3 regions of the Aeromonas sp. Marseille-Q7275 genome follow, and region 1 is predicted to be linked to each of the others. Evidence: predicted binding sites of a transcription regulator. Region 1 holds the regulator's gene; each other region holds the start of a gene.
What was found. The regulator sigma-54, encoded in region 1, starts transcription at its own class of promoters, with help from an activator protein. The targets are predictions, from matches to a motif close to TGGCACNGTTTTNGCTT.
Positions count from the first base shown of each region.

Region 2: the regulator sigma-54 is predicted to act here: its motif matches at 5,219-5,235, upstream of flgF (flagellar basal-body rod protein FlgF).
Region 3: the regulator sigma-54 is predicted to act here: its motif matches at 5,166-5,182, upstream of flgA (flagellar basal body P-ring formation chaperone FlgA).

Region 1 covers NZ_CBCPLW010000018.1:25,533-32,917, reverse strand. The annotation lists gene rapZ (RNase adapter RapZ) at 1-366, opposite strand, end outside; gene ptsN (PTS IIA-like nitrogen regulatory protein PtsN) at 407-853, opposite strand; gene hpf (ribosome hibernation promoting factor) at 856-1,143, opposite strand; gene ACWPWQ_RS16210 (RNA polymerase factor sigma-54) at 1,164-2,603, opposite strand; gene lptB (LPS export ABC transporter ATP-binding protein) at 2,669-3,394, opposite strand; gene lptA (lipopolysaccharide transport periplasmic protein LptA) at 3,407-3,925, opposite strand; gene lptC (LPS export ABC transporter periplasmic protein LptC) at 3,912-4,472, opposite strand; gene kdsC (3-deoxy-manno-octulosonate-8-phosphatase KdsC) at 4,469-5,023, opposite strand; gene ACWPWQ_RS16185 (KpsF/GutQ family sugar-phosphate isomerase) at 5,023-6,018, opposite strand; gene mlaF (phospholipid ABC transporter ATP-binding protein MlaF) at 6,225-7,025, shown strand; gene mlaE (lipid asymmetry maintenance ABC transporter permease subunit MlaE) at 7,025-7,385, shown strand, end outside.
Region 2 covers NZ_CBCPLW010000012.1:46,404-53,788, reverse strand. The annotation lists gene ACWPWQ_RS12760 (FlgK family flagellar hook-associated protein) at 1-553, opposite strand, end outside; gene flgJ (flagellar assembly peptidoglycan hydrolase FlgJ) at 557-1,669, opposite strand; gene ACWPWQ_RS12750 (flagellar basal body P-ring protein FlgI) at 1,785-2,882, opposite strand; gene flgH (flagellar basal body L-ring protein FlgH) at 2,944-3,615, opposite strand; gene flgG (flagellar basal-body rod protein FlgG) at 3,632-4,420, opposite strand; gene flgF (flagellar basal-body rod protein FlgF) at 4,435-5,181, opposite strand; gene flgE (flagellar hook protein FlgE) at 5,328-6,686, opposite strand; gene ACWPWQ_RS12725 (flagellar hook assembly protein FlgD) at 6,697-7,385, opposite strand, start outside.
Region 3 covers NZ_CBCPLW010000012.1:38,413-45,797, forward strand. The annotation lists gene ACWPWQ_RS12675 (DMT family transporter) at 74-997, opposite strand; gene ACWPWQ_RS12680 (peptide ABC transporter substrate-binding protein) at 1,298-2,935, shown strand; gene yfcE (phosphodiesterase) at 2,946-3,500, shown strand; gene ACWPWQ_RS12690 (flagella synthesis protein FlgN) at 3,534-3,950, opposite strand; gene flgM (flagellar biosynthesis anti-sigma factor FlgM) at 3,947-4,267, opposite strand; gene flgA (flagellar basal body P-ring formation chaperone FlgA) at 4,362-4,967, opposite strand; gene ACWPWQ_RS12705 (chemotaxis protein CheV) at 5,204-6,115, shown strand; gene ACWPWQ_RS12710 (CheR family methyltransferase) at 6,133-6,957, shown strand; gene flgB (flagellar basal body rod protein FlgB) at 7,020-7,385, shown strand, end outside.

The sequences.
Region 1 (7,385 bases):
GGTCTCTTCCCGGATCGCCTCATCCAGCGACAGCTGCTTGCGGGACAGAGGGTGCAGCCGACGGCTCTCGCCATAGCGCTTGAGCAGGGTCCCGTTGTCTGCATCGAAGAAGAAGCTGGAGAACTCCACTCGCCCCTCGTTGCGCACCTGGGTCAGCAGGTTGTCGAGCTTGTCTGGCTGGGTCGGCAGGTTGCGCACGTCTATGCTGACCGCCAGCTTGTCATACTGGCTCTCCACCGAGACGATCAGCTGGGGCAGCAGGTTGACCGGCAGGTTATCCACGCAGTAGTAACCCAGATCCTCCAGCACCCTCAGGGCCACCGTCTTGCCGGAGCCCGAACGACCGCTTACCACTATTAACTGCATCTTGTCCCCTCACGCCAACGTGGCGGTGTCAGACCCGGCATCAGGCCGAAGTCATGATCTGATAGAGTTCTTCGTCGCTGGTCGCCTGGCGCAACTGGCGGCAGACGGCCTTGTCACCCAGCTTGGATGCCATCAGGGAAAGGGTCTTGAGATGCTGCTTGCACTCGCTTTCCGGCACCAGCAATGCAAAGAGCAGGTCAACCGGTTGATTGTCGATAGAATCGAAAGGGATGGGTTCGGAGAAGGTCATCAGCACGGCGGTCGGCGCAAAGGCGTCGTCGATCCGGCCGTGGGGAATGGCGATACCGGCACCGATCCCGGTACTGCCCATCTTTTCCCGCGCCAGCAGGCTTTCGAACAGCACCTGGCGGGAGGCGCCGAGGCGCTCTGCGGCCAGCTCACTGATGATCTCAAGGGCGCGTTTCTTGCTGGTACAAGGGACCGCACTCTTGGTGCAGTCCCGACTCAGTATGTGTTCAAGTTGCATAGTTATTTTTGATTTAACTTATCTTTGTGCTTGATGATCTGCCGATCCAGTTTATCCAGCAGGGTATCAATCGCCGCATACATGTCGGCATGCTGCGAATTGGCGAACACCTCTCCCCCGCTGACGTGCAGCTTGGCTTCGGCGATCTGGTTCAGTTTTTCGACGCTCAACACCACATGTACGTTGTTGATATGGTCAAAGTGACGCTCGAGTTTGGCAAATTTGTTATTCACATAATCACGCAGAGCTTCGGTAATCTCGACATGGTGTCCGGTCAGGTTAATTTGCATAACGTCTTCCTTTTGTTTGCCTAAACCAGGCGTTTGCGCTGATTGGATGGCGGGATCAACAAGGATTCACGGTACTTTGCGATCGTGCGTCTCGCCACCATAATACCCTGTTCGGCCAGCAAATCCGCGATCTTGCTATCACTAAGCGGTTTGGCCGGGTTTTCGGCCGTCACCAGCTTCTTGATCAGGGCGCGAATTGCGGTCGATGAGCACTCTCCTCCTCCCTCCGTATTGACATGACTGGAGAAAAAAAACTTCAGTTCAAAGATGCCACGGGGCGTATGCATGTACTTCTGGGTCGTCACCCGTGAAATCGTCGACTCGTGCATCTCCACCGCCTCGGCGATGTCGTTGAGTACCATGGGCTTCATGGCCTCTTCACCGTATTCGAAGAAGCCCTGCTGCTGCTCGACGATGCAGCTGGCCACCTTGAGCAGGGTGTCGTTGCGACTCTCCAGACTCTTGATGAACCACTTGGCCTCCTGCAAATGGGAGCGAATGAACTGGGTATCCGTGCTGCTGCGGGCATTGCGTGCCATGGCCGCATAGGCCTCGTTGACACGGATGCGCGGCGCCGAATCCGGGTTGAGCTCAACCACCCACTTCGCCCCCTTCTTGACCACGGAGACATCCGGGATCACGTATTGCGACTCGCTCTGGATGATGCCATTGCCGGGTCTGGGCTCCAGTTGCTGGATGAGATCCAGCACCTCCTTGAGATCGCTCTCCTTGAGCCGGGTCTTGCGCGCCAGGGTGCGGTAGTCACGGTTGCCGAGCAGGTCCATGTGCTCGCGGATCACCTCCCTTGCCTCATTGAGCCAGGGCAGATCCGGCGAGTACTGACCAAGCTGGATCAGCAGACACTCCTGCACCGAGCGAGCGGCTATGCCGACCGGATCGAAATGCTGCACCCGCTTGAGCACGGCTTCCACTTCATCCAGTTCAACTTCTACCTCTTCACTGCTGACTGCAGCCTGAATATCTTCGAGAGAGGCGGTCAAGTAGCCGGACTCGTCGATGGCATCGATGATGGCGAGGGCGATCGCGGCATCCAGATCGCTGAACGGCGTCAGTCGCATCTGCCACAGCAGATAGTCCTGCAGGTTTTCGGTGGTTTCCCCCTGATAGACGCTGTCTTCCCCGTCATGAATGGGGCCGGCGCTCTGGGCGGTCCCGGCGGAGTAGACCTCATCCCAGGTGGTGTCCACCGGCAGTTCATCCGGCATGCTGTCCTGCGCCATGGCGTCGCTGGAGTCGAGTTGACTGGCGTCCTGGGGCTCTATCGGGCTGGTTTCCTGCGCCTCATTCTCCTCCTGCTCCAGCAAGGGGTTATTATCGAGCGCTTGCTGAATTTCCTGCTGGAGTTCCAGAGTGGAGAGCTGGAGCAGACGAATCGCTTGTTGTAATTGTGGCGTCATGGTCAGGGACTGACCGAGACGCAACTGTAATGTCGGCTTCATCTACGTCGGGATATCCTTATGTTCAGCGAGGCAGTCACCTAACAAAAATGAGGGGTGCCCCCTTACTATAGACTGAATTGATCGCCCAAATAGACGCGCTTGACCTGCTCATCGGCGAGGATATCGGCCGGCGCCCCCTCGGCAATCATCTTGCCGTGGCTGACGATGTAGGCCTTCTCGCACACATCCAGCGTCTCTCTGACGTTGTGGTCCGTGATCAGCACGCCCAGCCCTCTTTCCTTCAGATGCTGGATGATCTTCTTGATGTCTATGACCGAAATGGGATCAACACCTGCAAAGGGTTCATCCAACAGGATGAATCGCGGCTCTGCCGCCAGCGCCCGGGCAATCTCGACCCGGCGTCGCTCCCCGCCAGACAGGCTCTGACCCAGGCTGTCGCGAATATGGGTGATGTTGAACTCTTCCAGCAACTGCTCGACCTTATCCTCACGCTCCTCGCGGCTCAACCCCTTGCGGGTCTGCATGACCCCCATCAGGTTGTCGAACACCGACAGGCGCCGGAAGATGGAGGCCTCCTGAGGCAGGTAGCCGATGCCATTGCGGGCGCGGATATGCATGGGCTGCAGGCTGATGTCCTGCTCGTCGATGGTGATGAGACCCGCATCCCGCTGCACCAGGCCCACGATCATGTAGAAGGAGGTGGTCTTGCCGGCACCATTCGGGCCGAGCAGCCCCACTATCTGGCCGGTGCCCACTTCCAGGCTCACGTCGCTGACCACCATGCGGCGCTTGTAGCTCTTCTGCAAACCCGTTGCTTTTAACACTGCCATGGCTTCTGTTTCCTACTTCTTCTGATCGGCGGGTTTGTCGAAGTTTTCTACCTGATCCGGCAGGAACACCGTCTTGACGCGCTGGGTGGGTCCCTTGCTCTCGGCGATCATCTTCTGCTTGACGATGTCGTAGCGGATGAGGTCGCCGGTGACCTGGCTGTCTTCCTGCTTGAGCTGACCGTTGCCCGTGATGGTGACCAGACGGTTCTTCAGCTCGTAGCGAATGCTGTTGCCGTGGGCATTGACCGGCTTGCCGTTGTCCAGGATCTGGAAGAAGGTGGCAGGATTGCCATAGGCGGTCATCACCTCTGCGCCCTTGTCGCCGGAGCGGATCACCACCACCTTGTCGGCCTTAATCTTGATGGTGCCCTGGGTGATGATCACGTCTTCGCTGAAGGTGATGCGGTTGTCCTGCATCTCGGCCACTTGCTTGACCGCATCCACATAGACCTTCTCGGCAAAGTCGGACTCTTTGGCGCTCACTGTACTGCACAGCAGCAGGGCCGCGAGGGCCAGATTAACGTTTTTCATTGAAATAAGTGGCATGGCCTTTATCCAGTAATTCGAAATATTTACGATCCAGATGGCCCTTCAGGCCAACGCCCTCGGTCTGGAATTCCTGACCCACTATGCTGATGTGCTGGTTGCTTCTCACGTCCTGGGTCACCAGATCCAGCTCCAGATAGGGGGTATCCAGCGTGGAGATGAAAGACGCCGGCAGCAGGCCGTCCAGATGGACCTTGTCACGCAGGATCACGTTGTCATCTGTGTTGAGCACCCCGGTTTCGGCCGTGACCTTCCACTCGGCCTCCCCCTGCTCATCGAACATGTAGACCACCGGCTTGTCGAAGGTGGCCTGCTCGAGGATCTGGTAATACTCCGCATATTCGGACTCCAACCGCTCGGTCCGCTTGCCCTGCTCGTTGAAGCGGGTCGTGACCAGGTTCTTGGCGGTGAAGTCCGGTTGATAGTTCTCTACCTTGGCAGCCGGTTCGGGCGCCAGCTCGATCTCGCCGAGCTGCCAGGCGGCCAGCGCCGCCAGAAACAGCAGGCCGAACAGAAACGTCTGCTTGTTCATACCGAAGCCTCTGGTTGGTAGTCGCCCAGGCCCTGCGCCTGCAGGATGAGATCGCACACCTCGCGCACCGCGCCCACTCCGCCCCCGAGGCGGGTCACCAGATCGGCACGAGCCAGCACCAGCGGATGGGCATCCGCCACCGCTATGCCGAGGCCGCAGGCCTGCATCACCGGCAGATCTATGGTGTCGTCCCCCATGTAGGCCGCTTGCGACGCTTCCAGACCGAGCTTGGTCAGCAGCGCCTCGAAGTGGGGCAGCTTCTGATCCGCCCCCTGCACCAGGTGCCGCACCCCCAGACCCCTCATCCGATCGCTGACGATACGGGAGTTGCGCCCTGTGATGATGGCAATCTCGATGCCGGCGTTGAGCAGGGCACGCATGCCAGCACCGTCGCGGGTGCAGAAGGTTTTCAGCTCTTCCCCCTGGTTGCCCATATAGATGAAGCCATTGGAGAGCACCCCATCCACGTCACACACCAGCAGGCGGATCTGCGCCGCCTTCTCGTACTGGCTGCGCGTTACCGGACCATAGAGGGTCGGTACGTCTTGCATCAAATCACCCCGGCTCTCAGCAGGTCGTGCATGTTGAAGGCGCCAAGTGGTCGCCGTTCCTCATCCACCACCAGCAATCCGTTAATCTTTCTGGTTTCCATCAGTTTGACGGCCTCGGCCGCCATCATCTCAGGCCCTACGGTAACACAGTTGGCCGTCATTACGCGGCTGATCGGGGTGTGGTGAATGTCCACCTGCAGATCCAGGATCCGGCGCAAGTCACCGTCGGTGAACAGACCGGCCAGCAGCCCCTGTTCATCCACCACAGCCGTCATGCCAAGGCCCTTGCGGCTCACTTCCAGCAGCGCCTGGCTGATGGTGGCATCTATCCCCACCCGGGGCAACAGCTCGCCGCTGTGCATCAGATCGCCGACCCGCAGCAGCAGCCGCTTGCCCAGCGACCCGCCCGGGTGCGAGAGCGCGAAGTCATCGGCGGTGAAACCGCGAGCTTCCAGCAGGGCCACGGCCAGGGCGTCCCCCATCACCAGGGTCGCCGTGGTGCTTGAGGTCGGGGCCAGACCCAGCGGGCAGGCCTCTTTCTCCACCTTGATGCACAGGTGCACGTTGGCCTCTTTCGCCATGGTGGAGGCCGGGTTGCCTGTCATGCAGATGAGCGGAATGCCGCGGCGCTTGAGCACCGGCAGCAGGGCCAGGATCTCGTCACTCTCGCCTGAGTTGGAGATGGCGATGATGAGGTCCCCGGCGGAGATCATCCCCAGATCCCCGTGGCTGGCTTCGCCAGGGTGGAGGAAGAAGGCGGGCGTCCCGGTGCTGGCCAGGGTCGCGGCAATCTTGTTGCCGACATGGCCCGACTTGCCCATGCCGGTGACCACTATCTTACCGGCGCAGCGCAGCACCATCTCGCAGGCGCGCTCGAAGGTCTCGTCGAGGTACTGGTAGAGTCCATCGATGGCTTGTTTTTCTATGTCCAGCACCGCACGGGCACTGCGACGGAAATCGAACAATTCAGACACTTTTTCAGGCTTTACAGACATAAAGGCACAGCTCCGGGCCGAAATTTGCTGCGGGATTATAAAAAAGTCTGCCGAGATAAGCGAATCGGATGCGGGACGCTCTGCCGCTGATGCAAGTTGTTACATAAAACTGTCGCGTATTTGGGGGGCAAAGCCGCTCAATAGTTGTTCCTTGCTGTTGCTTAGACCTAGACTAGCCCATAAAATTCGCTCTTCATTTATACCGGATGGACAATTGTTTGAACGATGACCTGATCACCATCTCCGACCTGACCTTCAGTCACGGAGATAGGTTGCTGTACGACAGGATCAACCTGACCATTCCCCGTGGCAAGGTCACCGCCGTCATGGGCCCCAGCGGCATCGGCAAGACCACCTTGCTGCGCCTGATCGGTGGCCAGCTCAAGCCTGAGTCCGGTCATATTCTGTTTGACGGGGAAGACATCCCCACCCTCTCCCGCGGCCGCCTGTATGAGGTGCGCAAGCGGATGAGCATGCTGTTTCAGAGCGGCGCCCTGTTCACCGGCATGACGGTGTTCGACAACGTGGCCTTCCCGCTGCGGGAGCACTCGGGTCTGCCGGAAGCGCTGATCCACACCATCGTCATGATGAAGCTGCAGGCGGTGGGTCTGCGTGGTGCCGCCCGCCTGATGCCCTCCGAGCTCTCCGGCGGCATGGCCCGTCGTGCGGCCCTGGCCAGATCCATCGCGCTGGATCCGGATCTCATCATGTATGACGAGCCCTTCGTCGGCCAGGATCCCATCACCATGGCGGTGCTGGTCAAGCTCATCAAGGAACTCAACGATGCCCTCGGCATCACCTCCGTCATCGTCACCCACGATGTGAAGGAGGTGCTGAGCATCGCCGACTACGCCTACATCATCGCCAACCGCAGGGTGGTGGCGCAGGGCACGCCGGAGCAACTGCGCGAGGAGCACAATCCAGAGGTCGAGCAGTTCCTCAAGGGATTGCCCGATGGTCCTGTTCCGTTTCATTTTCCGGCAGGCGACCTGCTACAGGATCTGTGATGTTCATAAGTCAGATAAGCAAGCTGGGGCGGAGCGGGGTGCGGTTCATCAGCGCCGTCGGCCGCGCCACCATCATGCTGTTTCACGCGCTGGCGGGCAAACCCGAGCCACGCAAGCACTTCCCCCTGCTGGTACAGCAGCTCTATGTAGTGGGAGTACAATCGGTCGCCATCATACTGGTGTCCGGCCTCTTCATCGGCATGGTGCTCTCCTTGCAGGGTTACAACGTACTGAAGGACTTCGGCGCCGAGCAGAGTCTGGGGCCCCTGGTCTCCCTCTCCCTGCTGCGGGAGCTGGGCCCTGTGGTCACCGCCCTGCTGTTTGCCGGTCGTGCGGGTTCGGCCCTCACCGCCGAAATCG
Region 2 (7,385 bases), on a different contig from region 1:
CTTCCGGCGAGCCCTGGGTCCGGACTATGGCCTGGTTCAGATCGTTGATGCTGTTGAGCAAGCTGTTCACCCTGTCCGTCTCGTCCCCTATGGTGGCGTTGATGGTGTCGCTCTGCTTGTCGAGCTGGGCGGAGAGGGTGTGGAAGCGATCCACCATGCCGCTGAGCTCGCTCAGGGTGGTCTTGCGCCCCCCCACTTCCGCCGGCGATTCGTTGGCGGTGTGGAAGGCCTTGAAGTAGGAGGTGATGGTGGTGCCCACGCTGTTGCTGGCATCCCCCAGCAGGCTGTCGAGCTGGAACAGCTGATCGTAGCGCGAGCCTGCGGCATGGTAGGCGGAGGTATCCCGGCGCACCTCAGCCTGGGCGTAGGCGTTGATGACCCGCTCGCTCACCATGTCGCCCGTGCCCAATCCGACGGAATTGGTGTAGATCAGGGTGCGTTCACGTACATAGCCCTGGCTGTTGACGTTCACTATGTTGTTACTGGTGGTCTGCAGCAGTCGCTGCTGGGCCAATACACCCGAAGTCCCGATTCCAAGCAGATCGCTTGCCATAGCTTACAGCTCCATCTCTGTGTTCCTGGTCGCAGCGTTGCCGGGCATCGAGTAGCCGGCGATGGCATCACTGCGCAACACTTGTTTAAGTTTGCTGGCGTACTGGGGATCGGTGGCATAACCGGCCTGCTGCAGCGCCTCGAAATAGCGATCCGGGCTGTCCACCTTGGCCAGCGCCCCCTTGTAGCGACTCCCCGAGGTCAGGAAGTCCACATAGTCGTTGAAGCTCTCTTCAAACGACTCGTAGGAGCGGAACGCCGCCTTCTGGCGCGACGCCACCCCTTGCTCGTACTCCAGGGTGCTCACCACGGCCTTGGGCCCTTCCCAGCGGGGATCGGCCTTGATGCCGAACAGGTTGTGGCTCATCTGCCCTTCCCCGTCCTTGATCACCCGCTTGCCCCAGCCACTCTCAAGGGCGGCCTGGGCCACCAGCACCGCCGGACTCAGTCCCAGCTTGTCCGCCGCCTTCTTGGCCAGCGGCATCAGGCGCTCGACGAACTCCTCCGGACTGTCGAACACCTTGGCGCTCTCATCCAGGGCCGAGGCCCGCGGGGTGCTGCCCATGGGCGGCACGGTGCGATGGGGGCGTCTGGGCAGGTTCAACGAGGACTCGGCCCCATTCAGTCCACCCTTCATCTCGCTCTTCATTTCGTTATCAGCAAAATCTTTGCCAACTTTGGAGGCGGCGATCAGATCGTTGGAGGCGCTGGGGGCTTCATAGGGCTTGTAGACCCGCTCGGTGCGCTGGGGCAGCTTGAGTACCCGCCCGTCGTTATGGGTGAAGGTCTTCTCGGGGGAGAACTGCTTGGCCACCATCTCGGCGATGCCAAGGCCCCCCTTGCTCGACATGTCGGAGACCCGTTGCTCGTCCAGCATCCCCTCGTAGAACTGGGTGTAGCTGCTGTTCATAGGGTTATCTTGGGTCAGCACCGAGTTGGCCTGGCGCATGCCCTTGAACAGGGTCTGGGTGAAGATGGACTCGAACTGGCGGGCCGCCGCCATCAGTGCCTCTTGCTTCCCTTCCTTGCTGTGGCTCATCTGGCGCAGCTTGTCCAGATTCTGAACGTCCTGCACCATGCCAAGATTGATACCACTCTGGGTGTCGAACTCTGCCATAACCTTCCTCTTTGCCGCCCGTGGCAACCTCTTGCCGCTCAAGAAATGACTGTTTTACCTGTTGGCTCTCCGGGCCGGCTGCTGCGCCAGCCCGGAGATTCGCCGAGACAGCCTGTTACAAGATGACCAGCTGCCCCTGAATCGCCCCCGCCTGCTGCAGGGCCTCCAGAATCGCCATCAGATCCCCCGGCGCTATCCCCACCTGATTCACCGCCCGCACCAGGTCATCCAGGGTCGCCCCGGTGTCGAGCTTGAACATACGCCCCGGATCCTGCTGCACGTTGATGGTGGAGTTGTTGGTGACCGCGGTCTCGCCCCCCGCCAGCGGATTGGGCTGGGAGACCTGCTGGTTCTCGGCGATGGTGACCGTCAGGCCCCCATGGCTGATGGCGGCGGGCCGCAGCTTGACCTCGCTGCCGATGACGATGGTGCCGGTGCGCGAGTTGACGATGATCTTGGCGGACTCGGTGGCCGGATCCACTTCCAGGTTTTCGATGGTCGCAAGGTAGGTGACCCGCTGGCTCGGATCCCGCGGGGCAAACACCTTGATGGAGGTGGCGTCCAGGGCCTGGGCCGTGTTGGGGCCCACCAGATCGTTGACCACGTCGGCTACCCGTCGGGCCGTAGTGAAGTCGGGCCGGTTCAGGTTGAAGGTGATGGTGTCCCCCTGGGAGAAGGAGTTCGGCACTTCACGCTCCACGGTCGCCCCGTTGGCGATGCGCCCCACTGTGGGGGTATTGACCACCACCTTGGAGCCATCCGCCCCCTCGGCCCCGAGACCACCGACCACCAGACTGCCCTGGGCCACCGCATAGACGCGGCCGTCCAGCCCCTTGAGGAAGGTCTGGAGCAGGGTGCCGCCCCGCAGACTCTTCGCCTCGCCGATGGCGGAGACGGTGACGTCTATGGTCTGGCCCGGCTTGGAGAAGGGGGGCAGATCGGCGTGGATGGCCACGGGCGCCACGTCCTTGATCTTGGGCTTGATGTTGTCCGGCACCTTGATGCCGAAGTTGTTGAGCATGGTCCTGAAGGTCTGCTCGGTGAAGGCGTTGTTCTTCTCGCCCGTCCCGGGCAGGCCCACCACCAGACCGTAGCCGATCAACTGGTTGCTGCGCACCCCTTCCACCGAGCTGAGATCCTTGATGCGGGAGGCGTGCGCCAGCCCGAGCGGCAAGATACAGCACAGCAGGCCAAGCAAACGGAGTCGGTTCATGACATCTCCTGACTAAACCATTCCGGCCCCGGGTCGCCACTGACGACCCGGGGCCCGAGTATTAAATGGGCCACCAGGGGCCGTTGAAGAAGCTGGTCAGCCACCCCTGTTCCTGGGTGTTGGCCAGATCGCCGGTGCCGCCGTAATGGATGCGCGCATTGGCGACCCGCTGGGACGAGACGCTGTTCTCCGAACTCACATCCTCCGGGCGTACCAGGCCGGTGATGCGAATGTATTCGTTGCCGTTGTTGAGCATGATCCACTTCTCGCCGCGCACCAGCAGGTTGCCGTTCGGCAATACCTTGACCACGCTGACCGAGATGTTGCCCTGCAGGCTGTTGCTCTGATCCGCCTTGGCCTGGCCCTTGAACGCACTGCTCTGGCCGATGGAGGCCGACAAGTCATAGGGACTCGCCGTCACCGGCACCCCGCCCAGGGTGACGGGCTCCAGCTCCATCTTGTTGTCCTTGCCGCTCTGGGTATTGGCCTTCTTCGACGCCGAGGTCGACTCCGCCAGCTCTATGGTGATGATGTCACCTACCCTATGGGCCTTGATGTCCGAGTAGATGCCGTTGACCTGCTCGGGCTGGAAGATGGCCCCGGTCGGGCGCACCGACACCGGCTCCGACTCGCCATACACGGGGGCAAATTCGGGGTCGTCGGGTCTGGCGGTATTGGGGGTGCTAGTACAGCCTGCCAGTGTCAGCAGGCCCAGCATCCATAGGGCTTTCATCATGGCTCTCCTTTCATCAGGTCCGCTGGGTCAGGAAGGACATCATGGAGTCTACTGCCGAGATGACCTTGGAGTTCATCTCGTAGACCCGCTGGGCCTGGATCAGGTTCACCAGCTCCTCGGTCACGTTGACGTTGGAGGTCTCCAGCATGCCCTGCTTGATCACCCCCAGTCCGTCCGCACCTGCCGTCCCCTGGATGGGGGCGCCGCTCGACTGGGTCTCGAGGAACAAGTTCTCCCCCATGGGTTGCAGGCCGGTCGGATTGACGAAGTCGGTGGTGTTGATCTGGCCCACCACCTGGGACTGGCCATCCCCCTTGAGCTGGACGGAGACCTGGCCATCCTCCCCCACGGTCACGCTCTGGGCGTTCTCGGGGATCTGGATCTCCGGCTGCAGCGGGTAGCCGTTGCCCGGGGTGACTATGGTGCCCTCGTCATTGAGGGTGAACTGGCCGTTGCGGGTGTAGGCCGCGCTGCCGTCCGGCAGCTGGATCTCGAAGTAGCCGCGGCCGCTTATCATCAGATCCAGGGAGTTGTCCGTGGTCTGGACGTTGCCCTGGCTGTGGTTTTTCTGGGTGGCGACCACCTTGGCCCCCGCCCCCAGCATCAGGCCGGAGGGCAGCTCGGTATCCGCCGAGGAGCGGCCACCTGGCTGGTTGATGTTCTGATAGAGCAGATCCTCGAAGATGGCGCGGGCCTTCTTGTAGCCTACGGTGCTGGCGTTCGCCAGGTTGTTCGAGGTGACCGAAATGTTGGTCTGCTGGGCATCGAGGCCGGTCTTGCTGATCCAGAGTGCAGGATTCATTTAATGCTCCTTGATTAGCTGATACGCAGCAGCTGGGTTTGGGCCTCGTCATTCTCCTCGGCGGTCTTCATGATCTTGACCTGAGTTTCGAACTGACGCTGCAAACGAATAAGGTTGGTCATCTCGTCGACCACGTTGACGTTGCTCCCCTCGAGGGAGCCAGCCAGCAGGCCGACCTCGGCAGAGGCGGCTTCCTTCTGGCCATCCTTGCGGCGAAACAGGCCATCCTGCCCCTTCTCCACCGCATCGCTGGGAGGGTTGACCAGCTTGATGCGCTGGAAATCCTCCGGCAGGTTGGCGGCGGCCCCCTCGGGACGGCCGCTGATGGTGCCATCCCGGTTGATCTCTATCTTCTCCATGGGCAGGGGCAGCACTATGGGCTGGCCTGCGTCATCCACCACGTTGAGTCCGGTGGAGGTCTGCAGATTGCCGGTGGCATTGAGCTGCAGGTTGCCCATGCGGGTATAGGCCTCTGCCCCATTGGGATCCTGCACCGCAATCCAGCCCGGGCCGTCGACGGCGACGTCAAGATCCCGCCCCGTGGTCTGCAGCAGGCCGTGCTGCAGGTTCTGACCCGGCCGCTCCGTCATGGCGAACACCCGGGACGGCAGCCCTTCGCCAAACGCCTGCATGCTGCGCGCCTGCTCGAAGTCAGACTTGAAGCCGATGGTGTTGGCGTTGGCCAGGTTGTTGCCACGCACAGCCAGGCTGTTCATGTTCTCCTTGGCCCCGGACATGGCGATATAAAGCAGGTGATCCATGGGATCCTCCGTCAAACAGATGACTCTCGCAGGACAACTGCAAATTGAGTGCCAAGAGATATGGGAAGGGTGAAACAGAGGAGGAAAAAGCGCCGCATCGGAAACGACAAGGGGCGCATGAGCGCCCCTTGTCACCGCGATAATCCTTAGCGGATCTGCAGTATGTTCTGCTGCAGTGAGCTGTTCACTTCCAGGGAGCGGGAGTTCGCCTGGAAGTTGCGCTGGGCGGTGATGAGGTCCACCAGCTCTGTGGTCAAGTCCACGTTGGATTGCTCCAGGGCCGACGACTTGATGGAGCCGAAGGTGCCGGAGTTCGGGGTGCCCGGCAGGGCATCACCGGAGAGCAGGGACTGGCGCCAGGAGGTGTCCCCCACCTGGGTCAGCCCCTGGGAGTTGGCGAACTTGGCCATGGCCACCATGGCCACCTTGACGGTGGTGGCGTTGCTGTAGGTCGCCGAGACTATGCCGTCAGCGGTGATTTCAACCTTGGTCAGCCGGCCGACGGTGGAGCCATCCTGGGTCAACTTGTTGACCTCGAACGGCGAGGCGTACTGGGTCACTGTGCCGAGCTTGAGCTCGATCTCCTGGGTGCCATCGGCGCCATTGTTGATGATGCCGGCGCCCGGGGTGCCCAGCGGCTCTGTCTTGATGATGGCCGGCGTGGTGGGGGTCTGCATCTTGCCGGAGGCATCGAAGGTGACGCGGGCGCTCAGGGGGGCCTGGCTCAGGCCGGTCGCCATGGTGGTGGCAGTGCCGCCCACGACGTCGATGGGCTTGTCCCCTTCATACATGTACATGCGCCAGGCCGTCGGGCTCGCAGGCTGGGTCAGGTTCGCGGGATCCGCTTCCTTGACGAAGTACTGGGTGATGGTGTGCGGCTCCCCCAGGGAGTCGTAGACCACCACAGAGGTGGAGGAGGAGTAGGTGCTCGAATCCTTGGGATCGAACTTGGAAGCATCGGCGGCGCCATTGCCCGCCGCCAGCGGCGAGGCGGTGGACGGCAGGTTGAAGCTGGCCTCGATCTGCGAGGTCTGGACCGGCTCGCCGGCCTTGTCAGGGATCTGGATGGGCTTGGTCGCGTTGATGCTCACCGCCTTGGGGGTGCCATCAGAGTTGATCTCGTACCCCTGCAGGTAACCGCCGGAGTTGCTGACCATGTAGCTGCTTTCGTTGAGCTTGAAGGCGCCGGAGCGGGTGTAGCTGCGATCCAGGTTGGTCAGGCCATCGGAAGTCACGAAGAAACCATTGCCCTGGATGGCGAGATCCAGCGCGTTGTTGGTGAACTGCAGCGCCCCCTGGTGGAACTGCTGCGCCACCGCCCCCGTCGCCACCCCGTTGCCGACCTGGGTCTTGGCGTTGACGAAGATGGAGTTGGCGTAGACGTCGGCGAACTCGGCGCGGGACTCCTTGAAGCCGGTGGTATTGACGTTGGCAATGTTGTTCGCGGTGACGTTCAGGTCTTTTTGAGCCGCATTGATGCCGCTGAGGGCATTGTTGAATGACATGTCTTTCTCCTTAGATCACTGCGTTAGGGGTCGGTGTCGGCGTCGGTGTCGACTTGCCGGTCGTCCCGCCAATTTCCAATACATCGGTCAGATAGATGCCACCCAGTCCCTTGAGTTTGAGGGTGCTGGGGTTGGTGCTGGTGCCCAGGGTGACGCTCTCCACCTTGGCATAGGTGAGGGCCGGTACGCTCTCGGACTTGCCATTGACAGTGGCGTGCGCCTCTATCGAATACTTCCCGCTCTTGGCGGCATTGCCCGACTTGTCCTTGCCATCCCACTCGAAGGCCACGTTCCCCTTCTGATCCCCTTCGATGGAGAACTCCTTGATCACCTGACCGCTTTCGTCCTTCACCGTCACCTTGACGTTGCTGCCACCGTCCCCGGTGGCGATGACGCCGGAGAGGGTGCTCCCCTTCTCCAGATAACCGGTGTTGGAGGGAATGAGCACGTTCTGGCCCACCAGGGCCGAGGCCTGCAGCGCCTGGCTGGAGGTCATCAGGCTGTTGAGGCTCTCCATCTGGGTGGAGAGGCTGCTGATCCCCTGGGACGTCGACATCGAGGTCATCTGGGAGAGCATCTGGGCGTTGTCCACCGGCTTGAACGGATCCTGGTAGGAGAGCTGCATGGTCAGCAGCTTCAGGAAGGACTCCTGATCCAGCTCCTTCTTCTGGGTCGTGGTGTTGGTGGTATTGGTCTGGG
Region 3 (7,385 bases), on a different contig from region 1:
AGGTTCGAATAGCAAAGCGTATTCGGATGAATTTGATGATTGGGCGCAGGTTGGCGCTGAGCGAAGCCCAGCATCAACCCCCGACTGACCCCGCTCCCAGTACCAGGGCCGTGCCCAGGGTGGCCAGCAGGGCGCCGGCCCAGGCGGGCAGGGCAGGGCGCACCCCCGAGTGCCACCACAGCAGGGGCAGCAGTATGACCGGTGTGGTGGAGGAGAGGATGGCCACCATGCCCACGTCCCCCTGGCGCAGGGCCACCAGGATGAGCGTCATCCCTAGGGCCATGGCCAGGAAGCCGTTGATGCCTATCATGCCAAGCACCTGGCGATTGATGGGGTTGTGCGGCATGGCCAGGGGCACCCTCAGCACCCGCAGGGTATAGTGCGCCAGCAGGGCGCTCCCCATGCGGATGCCGGAGGCGCTCACCGCGTCCACGTTGCCAGCCATCATCACCGGCTTGGCGATGATGGCTCCCAGGCTCTGACACAGGGCCGCAGTCAGGCCGAGCGCGATGCCGACTCCGAGGTGGCCGCGCACCTGTTCCCACTCGTTGTGCTGTTGCGCCTGCTGCGGGTTGCCACGGCGGCCGAACAGGATGGCGAGCATGACCCCCGCCAGCACCAGCAAGGCCCCCACCAGACGCCAGCCACCGAGTTGTTCGCCAAACAGCCAGAGCCCGAGCAGGGCGGAGAAGAGCGCGTGGCAGGAGAACAGCAAGCCGCTGCGCCTGGGCCCCAGCCGGTTCATGCAGGCAAATAGCGCGGTGTCACCGACGAAGATGCCGATGAGCCCAGACAACGCCAGCAGTGGCAGGGCGCTCTGGGTGAGGCTCTGCCAGCCCCCCGTGACCAGGCTGGCGCTGGCCAGCATCAGGCTGACCAGAAACATCCGCCAGCGGCTGTAGGCAAAGGCCCCCAGATGGCGTGCAGGTTTGACGGAAATCAGGGCTGCGACGGCCCATAAACTGGCGGCAGCCAGCGCCAGCCACTCATACCCCATAAAGACCCCTGAAACGGTAGAAATCAGCCGGGCTGATGCCTGCATCGAGCGCCATGGCGCCCTGACTGACCTTCATGCGAGGCGAGTCGAGGGGACCGTCAAGCGGTCTTGCACGCCCGTGGCTGACAGTTGGGAAAAATCCCCTGAAAAAAATAGCCCGAAAGACTCCATCTGCCGGGCAAGCCCGATACAATACGGGGCGTCTTCGGGGATAACAAGCGCGGCATCATGCATTCGTTTTAAGGCGCGCCGCCGGCCTTCCCCTTCTTAAAATAAAGTGAATTGAACGAGGTTGATCTCATGCTTTACCGTTTCGCCGCCCGGCCAGCCCGTCGCTGGCTCTCCCCCATGCTGCTCGGACTGATGCTGGCGCCGCCGTTGCAGGCGACCACAGTGGTGCAGCAGCCTGCGCTCTCTGACAGGCAGACCCTGGTCAAGGGCAACGGCGCCGAACCAGAGTCCCTCGACCCTGCCCAGATCCGCTCCGGTTTCCCGGGGGAGGTGGTGCTGGTGGACTTGTTCGAGGGGCTGGTCAGCGAGGATGGGCAGGGCAGGATAGTGCCGGCCCAGGCCCAGCGCTGGGAGACGCGCGAGGATGGCCTGGTGTGGCGCTTCTTCCTGCGCCCGCAGCTCAAGTGGTCCAACGGCGAGCCACTCACCGCCCGGGATTTCGTCTACGCCTGGCAGCGTCTGCTGAGCCCGGCGCAGGCCTCGCCCTCCGCCGGTCTCTTGCTGGCGACCGGCATCAACAATGCTCAGTCCATCTATGCCGGTGCCCTCGATCTCGATGCCCTGGGGGTGGAGGCCGAGAGCGATCAGATCCTCAAGGTGACCCTGGAGCGGCCCGTGCCCTACTTCCTGCAGCTCATCAGCCAGCGCCCCTTCGTGCCGGTCAACGAGCGGGCCATCACCCAGTTTGGCAAGCAGTGGACCCAGCCTGGCAAGCTGGTCAGCAACGGCCCCTACCGGCTGGTGAACTGGGTGCCGAACGAGCGCATCGAAGCCGAGCGCAACCCCCAGTACTGGGATGATGCCCACACCCGGATCCAGCGGGTAACCTATCTGCCCCTGGCTTCCCAGCACGCGGAGCGGCTGCGCTACGAGGCGGGAGAGATCCAGCTCACCAACAAGGTGGCGCTGGAGTACTACCAGAAGACCATGGAAGAGACCCCGGAGCGGATCTGGGGCCTGCCGCTGCTGGGGACCTACCTCTATACCTTCAACCTGCGCCGTCCCGAGCTGCAGGATGTGCGGGTGCGTCAGGCGCTCTCCATGGCCATGGATCGCCGCCTGCTGACCGAGAAGGTGAGCGGTCAGGGGGAGCGGCCGGCCTGGTCCCTGCTGCCCGGCATGCCGGATTACGAAGAGCTGGGTTCGGCGCTGGCCCTGGAGGACATGCCGACCCGTCTGGCCAGGGCCGCTGCCCTGCTGACGGAGGCGGGCTACAACAGCGCCCACCCCCTCAAGCTGACGCTGGCCTACAACACCTCGGAGAATCACAAGAAGCTGGCCCTGGCGGTCGCGGCCATGTGGAAGCCGCTGGGGGTGGAGGTCACCCTCAACAACATGGAGTGGAATGCCTATCAGGTGGCCAAGGACAGCGGCGACTTCATGCTGGCCCGCTCCTTCTTGTTTGGTGACTATGTCGAGCCCTCGTCCATGCTGGGCAGTTTCCGCTGTCAGGATCCCCAGAACGAGAGCGGCTACTGCAACCCGGCCTTCGACGGCCTGTTGCAACAGGCCGCTGACTCTCTGGATGGTGCCGCCCGAACCGGGCTCTACCGCAAGGCCGAGCAACTGCTGATGGAGGAGATGCCCGTCATCCCCGTCTATCACTACAACCAGATGAGGCTGGTGGACCCCGCCCTGCGCGGCCTGCCGAGCAGCAACCTGAAGGGGGCCATCGCCACCAAGGATCTCTACTTCAGCCAGCCATGAGGAGTGTGCGATGAAGATAGCCATCATTTCCGATCTGCACGGCAGCCTGCCTGCCCTGGAGCAGGTGCTGGCGCAGCTTGCCCCCTGGCAGCCGGATCACTATCTGTTGCTGGGGGATCTGCTCAACCACGGCCCGCGCAATCCGGTGCCGGCGGGGTATGAGCCTGCCGCCGTGGCGGCGCGGCTCAACCAGCTGGCCCCCCGGATCATGGCGGTGCGGGGCAACTGCGATTCAGAGGTGGATCAGATGCTGCTGCACTTCCCCATCACGGCCCCCTACAACCAGTTGCTGGTGGACGGGCGGCGCTGGTTCGTCAGTCATGGTCATCTCTATGATCCCGAGGCGGTGCCCTTGCCGGCGGGCAGCCTCTTTATCAGCGGCCATACCCACCTGCCCGTATTGCGACGAGAAGTGCGGCAAGAAGGGGAAATGGTGCTGGTGAACCCGGGATCCATCTGTTTTCCGAGGGGAGAATGGGCGGCCAGCTATGGCCGGTATGAGGATGGCGTCATGAGCATTCATGCCTGCCGCGACGGGGCAAGGCTGATGGAACTGGTGCTCTGACGGCCGGGCATCAAGAGAAGGAAGGAGAGAGGATTAGGCCTTGATACCCAGGGAGCGGGTGCCGGAGCGGGTATTGCCCTTGGCGTCATAGGTCAGGGAGTTGCTGTCTCGCAACTTGCTGAGAAAGCTCGCCAGGCGGCGATTGGAGATGATGCTGAGCTCGAGCAGTCGACCGTTGAGGTTGTTCTGCTCCTGACAGGCTTCCAGCTTGGCTTGCAGGGCCTGCACCTGAGCCGGGAAGGCGCCGAGTTGTTGCTGCAGATCGGGCAGCTCGGCCAATCTCTTGTCCAGGGTCTCGATGGCCTCAAGCAGTTGCTGCTTGCGCTCGGCCAGCGCCGGCAAGGCCAGGGCCCGGTGTGCCTTGAGCAGGTCAAACTCCTCTGCCAGCAAACCTTGCATCTGGGAGAGGTTGTGGTCCTGGGCGTGCAGCAGCGAAGGCAGTTCCATCATCCCAGCCGTTTGTCCAGATCCGCTTCGAAGCTGAACATCTTCCTGGCCACGGCTTCGCTGTTGACCTTGTATTCCCCACTGGCCACGGCCTTCTTCAGGCTTTCGACGCGGCTCTCGTTACCGGTGGAGGCGGTGTTGAGGGTCTTCTGCATCTGTTGCAATTGCTGCGCCTCACTGGTCAAGGAGACAGAGTCGGTCTTGACGGTCGCCGCACGATTGCTCTCGGCAGAGGTCGCGGACTTGGTGGCTACACCCTGACTGGTCCCACTGTTTTGCAACCGGCTGTTTGCCAAGTTGTTGATATTGTTGATAGCCATACGGTTTACCTTCGTCTGCTTTGCTGTTCGCTTACCTGTTTATCGGTGACGGCGGTCAGAACTTTAGAAAAAAATTGCTGCATTAATAAAACAGTCAGAATGTGACCACCACAGAGCCGACGGCACTCACCTGGCCCTGCACCGCTCTGCCCGAACGAATGTTGACGAGCCTGATCATGTCTCCGAAGCTGCCATCTTGCAAGGCTCGGGCCATGGTTTTGATCTGCATGCTGCTGTTTTCCGCACTCAGGGTGACCTGGTCCCCCTTGCAGACCACGCAGACCTGAGTCAGCCTGATTGGCTGGCCCGGTTTGAGTTCACGCTTGCTGCGCACCCCGATGAGGGCGGCGGGGTCGGTGAGATAGTCACCGCGGATCAGGGTCTGATCCTGGTAGGCCAGGGTCAGCATGGACTCGCTCAGTATGTCCCCCTTGGCCACGGGAGCCGCGACGGTCACATAGGGTTTCTGGATGCTGACCCGCACCGGGAGATAGAGATCCCAGGGTTTGTCTCCCTCGCACTTGAGGTAGACGGTGGTGTTGCGGCGTATCTCCATCTTGGCCGGGAGGGAGATAGTCAGCCCCTCTTCGCAGTGGTTCAGGGGGAGGCGCTCATCTATGGTACCGGCGGTCACCTCGGCCTGGGCGTCGAGGGGGACATCCAGCTGGTCGAGGACGAATGTCTGTGCCTGCTCCTGCAGATAGTCGGTCACCTCGGATGCCATGGCGTGAGAGAGGCTGCAAAACGGCAGTAAGATGAGGAAAAGTCTATTAATCATTTTTGCTTACCGGTCGATAAGTTGTTCACGTACACCATCGCAGTTAACTATGCTTGCTGCAGATTTCGGTTGTCGAGACATCGATAGTCTGATGCAAGCCAATGTGCATGCACACACAACATGCACGATCAGTGCCAAGCGTTTTTTAGGGAGTGTTTATGGCGAGTATTCTGGACTCGGTCAACCAACGGACCCAGCTGGTGGGACAAAACCGGTTGGAGCTGCTGCTGTTTCGTCTCAACGGACGTCAAAGATTTGGCATCAACGTATTCAAGGTACGTGAGGTGCTGCAGTGCCCTCCCTTGACCGTCATGCCCAAGCTCAACTCCTGCATACGCGGTGTGGCGCACATTCGCGGCCAGACCATCTCGGTGATCGATCTCAGCATGGCGATGGGCAAGCGCCCCATCCAGGACATCTCCAAGTGCTTCATCATCATCTCCGAGTACAACAGATCCGTTCAGGGGTTCCTGGTCCATTCGGTCGAGCGCATCATCAACATGAACTGGGAGTCCATCCTGCCGCCCCCCAAGGGCGCCGGTCGCATCAACTACATGACGGCGGTGACCGAGGTGGATGGCGAGCTGGTGGAGATCCTGGACGTGGAGCGCATTCTCAACGAGATCTCGCCGGTCTCCACCGAGGTGAGTGCCGAGCTGGTGGAAGCCAGCGTGGAGCGCAACCCCCACGGCCGTCCTGTGCTGGTCGCCGACGACTCTTCGGTGGCGCGCAAGCAGGTACAGCGGGCGCTGGAGGCCATCGGGGTGCAGTGCGTGCTGGCCAAGGATGGACGGGAGGCCCTCAACATGTTGCTGGAGATGGCCAAGCAGGGCCCCATCCTCGATCAGATTGCCCTGGTCATCTCCGACATCGAGATGCCGGAGATGGATGGCTACACCTTCACCGCCGAGATCCGCAACAATCCCAACCTGAAGGATTTGCATGTTATCCTGCACACATCCCTCAGTGGGGTGTTCAATCAGGCCATGGTGCAGAAAGTTGGTGCGAACAACTTCATAGCCAAATTCCAGCCTGATGAGTTGGCCAAGGCCGTACAAGGCGCCCTCTAATAAAGAAGAACAACTGCATGAAGACACTTTCGGACGACTTATACAGGCAATTCAGCAATTTTCTGGCGCAGCAGAGCGGCATAGTGCTGGGTGACAACAAACAGTATCTGGTCAAGAGCCGTCTGTCGCCCTTGATGACTCAGTTTGGTATCGAGAGTCTGTCTGAACTGGTGACCCGGGCGATGAACGTGCGCGAGCGGGAGCTCAAGATGGCCGTGGTCGATGCCATGACCACCAATGAAACCCTGTGGTTTCGCGATACCTACCCGTTCCAGCTGCTGAGCGACAAGATCTTCCCCGAGCTCGGCAAGAGTGGTCGTCCCATCAAGATCTGGTCTGCGGCCTCCTCCTCCGGGCAGGAGCCTTACTCCATCGCCATGACGGCGCTGGAGCAGCAGGTCAAACGCCCCGGCACCTTGCCGGGCGGGGTGCAGATAGTGGGGACCGACATCTCCAGCACCATGCTCAACCAGTGCAAGGAGGGGGTCTACGACAGCCTGGCACTGGCCCGCGGCCTGTCACCCGAGCGCAAGCGGCTGTTCTTTGAGCCCTGCGGCGACAACAAGATGCGGGTATCGGAGCGTGTCAGAAAATTGACCAGCTTCCGGCCACTGAACCTGCTGGAGAGCTACAGCCTGCTCGGCAAGTTTGACATCATCTTCTGTCGCAACGTGCTCATCTACTTTGCGCCAGAGGTGAAGTCCAAGATCCTCAACCAGTTTGCCAGCAGCCTCAATCCTGGCGGCTATCTGATGCTGGGGGCCTCGGAGTCCCTGGCGGGCCTCACCGACAAGTTCGAGATGATCCGCTGCAACCCCGGCATCGTCTACAAGGTCAAATAACTCCCCCCTCGTCCCTCTTTGGCATACCTCTTGCTAAACATTCGTGAAGCAGGAGGTGCGCTATGGCAATTTCATTCGACAAGGCATTCGGTGTTCACCAGTACACGCTGAGCGTTCGCGCCAAGCGTGCGGAGGTGCTATCGAGCAACATCGCCAACGCGGATACGCCGGGCTTCAAGGCCCGTGACATCAACTTCTCCCAGGCGTTGCAGGATGCCCAGAGCCAGCAAGGGTTCGGGCTGTCCACCACCAGCGAGAAGCATTTCGCCTTGCAGATGGATGCCCCCGGGTCGACCCAGTATCGCAACCCCCTGCAACCGGATACAGGTGACGGCAATACGGTGGATGTGCAGCAGGAGCGCAGCGAGTTCCTGCGCAACAGCCTCGAGTACCAGGCCTCCCTCGAATTCATGAATGGCAAGATAAGC